2 regions of the Oerskovia sp. 140933 genome follow, and region 2 is predicted to be linked to the other one. Evidence: predicted binding sites of a transcription regulator. Region 2 holds the regulator's gene; the other holds the start of a gene.
What was found. The regulator HrcA, encoded in region 2, represses chaperone genes, less so after heat shock. The targets are predictions, from matches to a motif close to TTNGCACTCGNNNNNNNCGAGTGCNAA.

Region 1: NHG27_RS16610 (FmdB family zinc ribbon protein) is a predicted target of HrcA. The motif match lies at 2,213-2,239, and genes of this name have one in related genera.

The regions. Positions count from the first base shown of each region.
Region 1 is NZ_JAMXIO010000040.1:10,958-14,368, reverse strand. It holds gene NHG27_RS16615 (penicillin acylase family protein) at 1-2,087, opposite strand, end outside; gene NHG27_RS16610 (FmdB family zinc ribbon protein) at 2,338-2,691, shown strand; gene NHG27_RS16605 (SAF domain-containing protein) at 2,792-3,411, shown strand, end outside.
Region 2 is NZ_JAMXIO010000002.1:82,457-85,867, reverse strand. It holds gene NHG27_RS01610 (MFS transporter) at 1-1,302, shown strand, start outside; gene hrcA (heat-inducible transcriptional repressor HrcA) at 1,517-2,533, shown strand; gene dnaJ (molecular chaperone DnaJ) at 2,649-3,411, shown strand, end outside.

The DNA of each region.
Region 1 (3,411 bases), on a different contig from region 2:
TGCACGACGGCCAGCCAGCGGCTGCCGCCCGCGGGGCGGATCGACTCCGGCAGGTCGTCCCAGAACGTGATCTCCAGCAGGTTGCGCCAGACCGCCGCGAAGTAGGCCGCGGCCGCCGAGTCCTTGTCCATGTGCTGGTCCCAGTCGGCGAGGAGCTCCTGGCCCTCGGCCGCGAAGTCGTTGCGGACGCCCTTGCTGTTCTCGATGTCCTGCTCGAGCAGCGGGATCACCAGCGCGGCGGCGTACGGGCTCCAGTCGTCGTTCTGGATTGTGTTCATGGTCTCGACGTCGACCTTGCGGCCCGAGTCGATCTCCTCCTGGAGGAGGGCGCGGATGCGCTGCGAGCGGTAGCCGTAGTCCCAGTCCGTCGTGAGGAACGGGGTGGTCCCTGCGGGGAGCACGGCCTGGTTCGCCGCGACGACGAACCCCTCCTCAGGGTCGACCACGCCGGGCATCTGCGCGTCGGGCACCCAGCCGGTCCAGTCGTACCGCGCGTCCCAGCCCGGTCGTGGCCACGTCCCGTCGGACGGCACCGGGCCCTCGATGCTCGCCCGGACGGGGATGCGGCCCGGAGCCTGGTACCCGATGTGCCCGTCCGTGGTCGCGAACACGATGTTCTGCGCGGGGACCTCGAAGAGCGCCGCCGCGTCCTTCATGTCCTGCGCGTCGGTCGCGAGGTTGAACGCGAAGACCGCGTCGGCGGTGTGACCGGGCTCGAGCGCGGTCCACTGGAGCGAGACCTCGTAGTCCCCCAGCGGCGTGCCCTCGGTCGGGGACTGCGCGACCTTGTCCATGGGGAGCACGGTCGAGACGATCGGGCCGTGGACCGTCGAGCTGATGTCGAGCTCGACGTCCTCGCCGCCGTTGACCTTGATGGTCTCGGTGCGGGTCTCGAGGGGCACCCAGTCGTCGCCCCGCAGGTAGGTGTCGTCACGCACGCGCTCGATGAAGAAGTCGGTGACGTCCGCCCCCATGTTCGTCAGTCCCCAGGCCAGGTCGGCGTTGTGGCCGATGATGACGCCCGGGAAGCCGGCGAACGAGAAGCCCGAGACGTCGAACCCGCACGCGGGACCGACCTCGTTGCAGTGCAGCCCCACCTGGGCCCAGACGCTGGGCGCCTGGAGCGAGAGGTGGGGGTCGTTGGCCAGCAGCGGCTTGCCGCTCGTGGTGTGCTCCCCCGAGACCACCCACGAGTTGGAGCCGGTGCCCTCGCCCCGGCCGACGAGCACGGGCACCGCGGCGAGCGCCTCGTCGGCGGCCGCGACGGCCGTCTGGAGCTCGCTGCCCGCGAGGGTCGGCAGGTATGCGGTCTGCTCGGCGTCATCGATCTCGATCCCGACGGGCTCGCTCGTGGTCGGCACCTCCGCCGGGTCGAGGATGGGCCGGTTGGCCTCGGTGGGGTACGTCGGGAAGAGGGTCCCCACCCGGGCCACGTCCTGCGCGACGGCGGCCGGGTCCGCGGTGCCGCTCGGGGCACCCGCGAGGCCCCCGTACGCGATCGCGCGCTCGAGCTCGTCGTCGTAGTTGCCGCGCAGGTCCCAGGCCATGGCCTTGAGCCACGCGAGCGAGTCGATGGGGTCCCACGGCTCGGGGGCCGGCACCGAGACGCTCGTGCCGAGCACGGTGTACTCGAGCGCGATCTCGCTCGGGTCGCGGTCCTCGATGTAGGCGTTGACGCCGTCCGCGTACGCCTGGAGGTAGGCCTTGGTCTCCGGGGCGAGGATCTTCCACTCCTCCTCCGCGACCAGGCGCCAGCCGAACGTGCGCGTGACCTTGTCGGCGTCGATCGCGACCTTGCTGTCGCCGACGAGCTCCGCGAGGCGGCCTGCGGTCACGTGGCGCCGGTAGTCCATCTCGAAGAAGCGGTCCTGCGCCTGGACGTAGCCCTGGGCGCGGAACAGGTCCTCGGGGGTGTCGGCGTAGATCTGGGGAACGCCCTGCGCGTCGCGGAGCACGCTGACCTCCGCGTCGAGGCCCGGCAGGGTGAGGTTCCCGTCCGTCTGCGGGAGCGGTCGGCGCACGGTCGCGACGGCGAACACCGACACGGCGACCAGCAGCAGGACCACGAGCGCGGAGATCGCGATCATGGCCCGGCGGGCACGAGAACCTCCCCGTCGGGCAGCAGGGACGGGCGGCGAGGGGTCGCCGTGGACTCCGGCGGGGACATCAGCAGACACGGTGCGAGACTACCCCGGGCAGGCCAGGCGTATGATTAGCACTCAGTAGCCCCGAGTGCTAGTCCGGCCCTGCCCAGCGACAGGCACCGGACGCCGCGGACCAGGCTCGCGCCCGGCCCGTGACGACCGCACTCCACCCGCGACCTCTTGAGGAGAGACCGTGCCCACCTACGCGTACACGTGCACTGCCTGCGGCCACGCCTTCGACATCCACCAGGCGTTCACCGACGATGCTCTGACCGTGTGCCCCGAGTGCGGCGGCCGCCTGCGCAAGGTCTTCTCGTCGGTCGGCGTGACCTTCAAGGGCTCGGGCTTCTACCGCACCGACTCCCGCTCCTCGAAGTCGTCGAGCACGGGCTCCACCACGTCCTCGACCCCGTCGAAGTCCTCGGACGCGGGCGGGTCGTCGACCTCGGGCTCGACGTCCTCGGGCTCGTCGTCCTCGGGCTCGTCGTCGAGCGGCGGGTCCACGAGCAGCGGCTCGTCCGGCTCGTCGACGCCCTCCGCGAGCTGACACTCCCCCGGGCCGTGCACAGGTAGCCGGTCCCGCACCTCGTCCACAGGCCGCCGGCCCGCTCGTCCGGAGGCCCGCACCGGTCGCCTAGCGTCGGCGCATGCCCTCGCCGTCGCCGTCCGCCCTCCCGTCGGGCCGCCGCCCGTCCGCAGCCCGACGGCGCCTGCGCGCCCTCCTGTGGCGCTCGCGCCTCGTGGTGCTCGCCCTGGGCTGCGGGCTGGCAGCCGCCGTCGTGGTCGACCGCCTGAGCCCGCCGCCGCTCGCGACGCGTCCCGTCGTCGTCACGGCACGCGAGGTCGAGGCCGGCACCGCGCTGACCACGAGCGACGTCGCGGTCGTGCAGGTCGCGGTCTCCCTCGCCCCCGAGACGTCGCTGACCCGGGCGAGCGACGCCGTCGGGCGGTCCACGTCCGTCGCGCTGCCACGCGGGCTGACCCTCACCCCGTCCCTCGTCGCCGCGGGCGACCTCGCCACCGCGGCCCCCGCCGGGACGGTCGTGACGCCCGTCCGCCTCACCGACCCCTCGGTCGCCGCCCTGCTGCACCCGGGCGACCGCGTCGACCTGCTCGCCGTCACCGGGAGCTCCGCGGGACCCGGCGTCGGCACCCACCTCGCACGACGGGCCCTCGTGCTCGGAGGAGCTCCCACCGAGCCCGCACCCGGGGGGCTGCTGGGCGGCGGCACCACCGAGGGAGGCATCACCCTCGTCGCCGTGCTCCC
Region 2 (3,411 bases):
GGGCCCACCGCGCTGCAGCTCATCGTCGCGGGCTACACCCTGGCGTTCGGGCTCGCGCTCGTGCCGGCCGGGCGCCTGGGAGACGCGGGCGGGCGCCGCACGCTGTTCATCGTCGGTCTCGTCGGCTTCGCGCTCACGAGCCTCGCGGCGGGCCTGGCGCCGTCGGACGAGTGGCTCGCGATCGCCCGGCTCCTGCAAGGGCTGAGCGCCGGCCTGCTCAACCCGCAGGTCATCGGGCTCATCCAGCAGATGTTCTCGGGGTACGAGCGCGGCAAGGCGTTCGGCATGTTCGGTGCGACGATCGGCGTCTCGACGGCCCTGGGGCCGCTCCTGGGCGGCCTCATCATCCAGGCCGCGGGCGAGGAGAACGGGTGGCGCTGGATCTTCGGGATCAACGTGCCGATCATCGCGGTCGTGCTGCCGCTCGCGCTCCGCTTCCTGCCGGCGAGCGTGCGCAGGCCGGGGCCGCGCCGCCTCGACCCCGTCGGGCTGGTCCTCATCGCGGTCGCGACGGTCGCGGTCATGCTCCCGTTCGTCACGACGTCCGGCCAGGGCGACGACCCGACGCGGTGGTGGTGGCTCGCGCTCGGCCTCCTCGCGATCGGCGCGACGATCCTCTGGGAGCGGCGCTACCAGCGCACCACGGGCGCCTCGGTCCTGGACCCCCGGGTCCTGTCGCTCACGTCGTTCCGCAACGGCACCCTGCTCGGCATCACGTACTTCGCGGGCTTCACGGGGATCTTCCTGGTCGCGACCCTGTACCTCCAGAACGACCTGCAGTTCACGCCTCTGCACGCGGGGCTCATCGGCATGCCGTTCGCGATCGCGTCGGGCGTCGCGTCCTGGCTCGCGGGGCGCGGCGTCGCACGGTGGGGGAGACCGCTCGTGGTCGCGGGCCTGGTCGTGGTGCTCCTGGGCCTGGGCGGCGTGATCCTCGCGATCCGCGCCTCGGGCGACGCGCGGGCCCCCGCGGGGTGGGGCATCGCCCTGACCATGATGATCACCGGCATCGGCAGCGGGACCGTCATCTCCCCGAACCAGACGCTGACCCTCGCGCGCGTGCCGCTCGACCTCGCCGGGGTCGCGGGCAGCATGCTCCAGCTCGGTCAGCGCGTGGGCTCTGCCATGGGGATCGCCGTCGTGCTCTCGACCTACTACGCGCTCAAGGCGGGCGGCTCGACCGGGGCGGTCGCGGCGAGCACCGCGATGCTCATCACGGTCGGTCTCGTGTCCGTGTCGCTCGTGGTCGCGCTCGTGGACCTGCGGGCGCGGTCGCACGGCGAGGTCTCCTCGACGCTCTGAGGGGCGCCGTCGCCTGCCGCGACGGACGAACGACAGGCCCGACGGCGGAGCATGGGCCTGCGCGGTCGGGGCGCCTCCACGCCGCCGCCCGAGGCGCTTCCGCAGACCCCGTGAGGAGCCTGTGGAGGCCGCCCCGAACCTCTCGCTCGACCGCGTAGAATTAGCACTCGACGGTGGAGAGTGCGAGACACGCGACGATCGGCAGGAGGTGGTCATGAGCGAGGAACGACGGCTCGATGTGCTGCGCGCGATCGTCGAGGACTACGTCCTCACCAGGGAACCGGTGGGTTCGCGGGTCCTGGCCGAGCGGCACCGCCTGGGCGTGTCCCCGGCCACGATCCGCAACGACATGGCTGCCCTCGAGGAGGAGGGGTACATCGCCCAGCCCCACACCTCGGCCGGGCGCATCCCCACGGACAAGGGCTACCGCTTGTTCGTCGACAAGCTCTCGACGGTCAAGCCGCTGTCGCCCCCGGAACGTCGGGCGATCGAGACCTTCCTGTCGGAGGCCGTCGACCTCGACGACGTCGTGACGCGCGCCGGGCGCCTCCTCGCGCAGCTCACGGGCCAGGTGGCCGTGGTCCAGTACCCCTCGCTGCGGCGCTCGGGCCTGCGGCACCTCGAGCTCGTGCCGGTCGGTGACCGTCGCCTGCTCGTCGTCATCATCACGGACACGGGTCGGGTCGAGCAGCGCACCCTGGAGGTCGCGGCCGCGCCGGACGACGCCACGCTGGCCGAGCTGCGCTCGCGGCTCAACGCCGTCGCTGCGGGCAAGCGGCTCGCGGAGCTCGGCAAGGGCTTCGCCGAGATCGCGGAGACGGTCCGCCCGGAGCACCAGGACCTCGCCCGGTCGCTCGCACAGCTCGTCGAGGAGACGCTCGCGGAGGAGTCGGAGGAGCGCATCGTGCTCGCGGGCACCGCGAACCTCGCCCGCGTCGGGATGCGGTTCGAGCACGCCCTGCGCCCGGTCCTCGAGGCGCTCGAGGAACAAGTCGTGCTCCTCGGGTTGTTGACCGAGATGGCCGCGGAGTCCGGTGTGAGCGTGCGGATCGGTCACGAGACGCAGCTCGAGGGGCTCGCGGAAACGTCGGTCGTGACGAGCGGATACGGTAACGAGGGTGACTCGGTCGCGCTGATCGGCTCGATCGGGCCGACCCGCATGGACTACCCCGGGACGATCGCCTCGGTCCGCGCGGTCGCGCGATACCTGTCGCGCGTCCTGACCTCATGAGCACGGTTCTTGCGCCGGCGGTCGCTGTGCCGGGTCCTCGGACCCCGGTCACCGCCGCACGGTGTTGTCGGAAGTCGCCGATCCAGGATCGGCGTGCGCTAGTAGAGAGTGACCTGTGAGCGACTACTACCAGATCCTGGGCGTGCCCCGGGACGCGAGCCAGGACCAGATCAAGAAGGCCTACCGCAAGCTGGCCCGTGAGCTGCACCCTGACGTCGCGGGCGAGGCCGCGGAGGACAAGTTCAAGGACGTGTCCCGCGCCTACGAGGTGCTGTCCAGCCCGGACAAGCGTCAGCAGTACGACATGGGCTCCGACCCGTCGGCCGCGGGCGGCGGCATGGGTGGCGGCTTCGGCTTCCAGGACATCTTCGAGACCTTCTTCGGCGGTGGCCAGGCGCAGTCGGGACCCATCCCGCGCGCGCGCCGCGGCCAGGACGCCCTGGTGCGGCTCGACATCGACCTCTCCGAGGCCACGTTCGGCGCTCGACGCGAGCTCCAGGTCGACACGGCAGTGATCTGCGGCACCTGCTCGGGCTCGTGCTGCCGTCCCGGCACGTCGCCCCGCACCTGTGACGTGTGCAACGGTCGTGGCACGGTCCAACGCGTGGCCCGCTCCTTCCTCGGGCAGGTCATGACGACGGCCCCCTGCGCCGCCTGCCAGGGCTTCGGCACGGTCATCCCCGAGCCCTGCGCCGAGTGCGCGGGCGAGGGGCGCGTGCGCAGCCGCCGCACCCTGACGGTCAACGTCCCCGCGGGCGTGGACACGGGCACCCGGATCAAGCTCACCTCGCAGGGCGAGGTCGGCCCCGCGGGCGGCCCCGCAGGCGACCTGTACGTCGAGATCCGCGAGCGCAACCACGAGATCTTCGTGCGTCGCG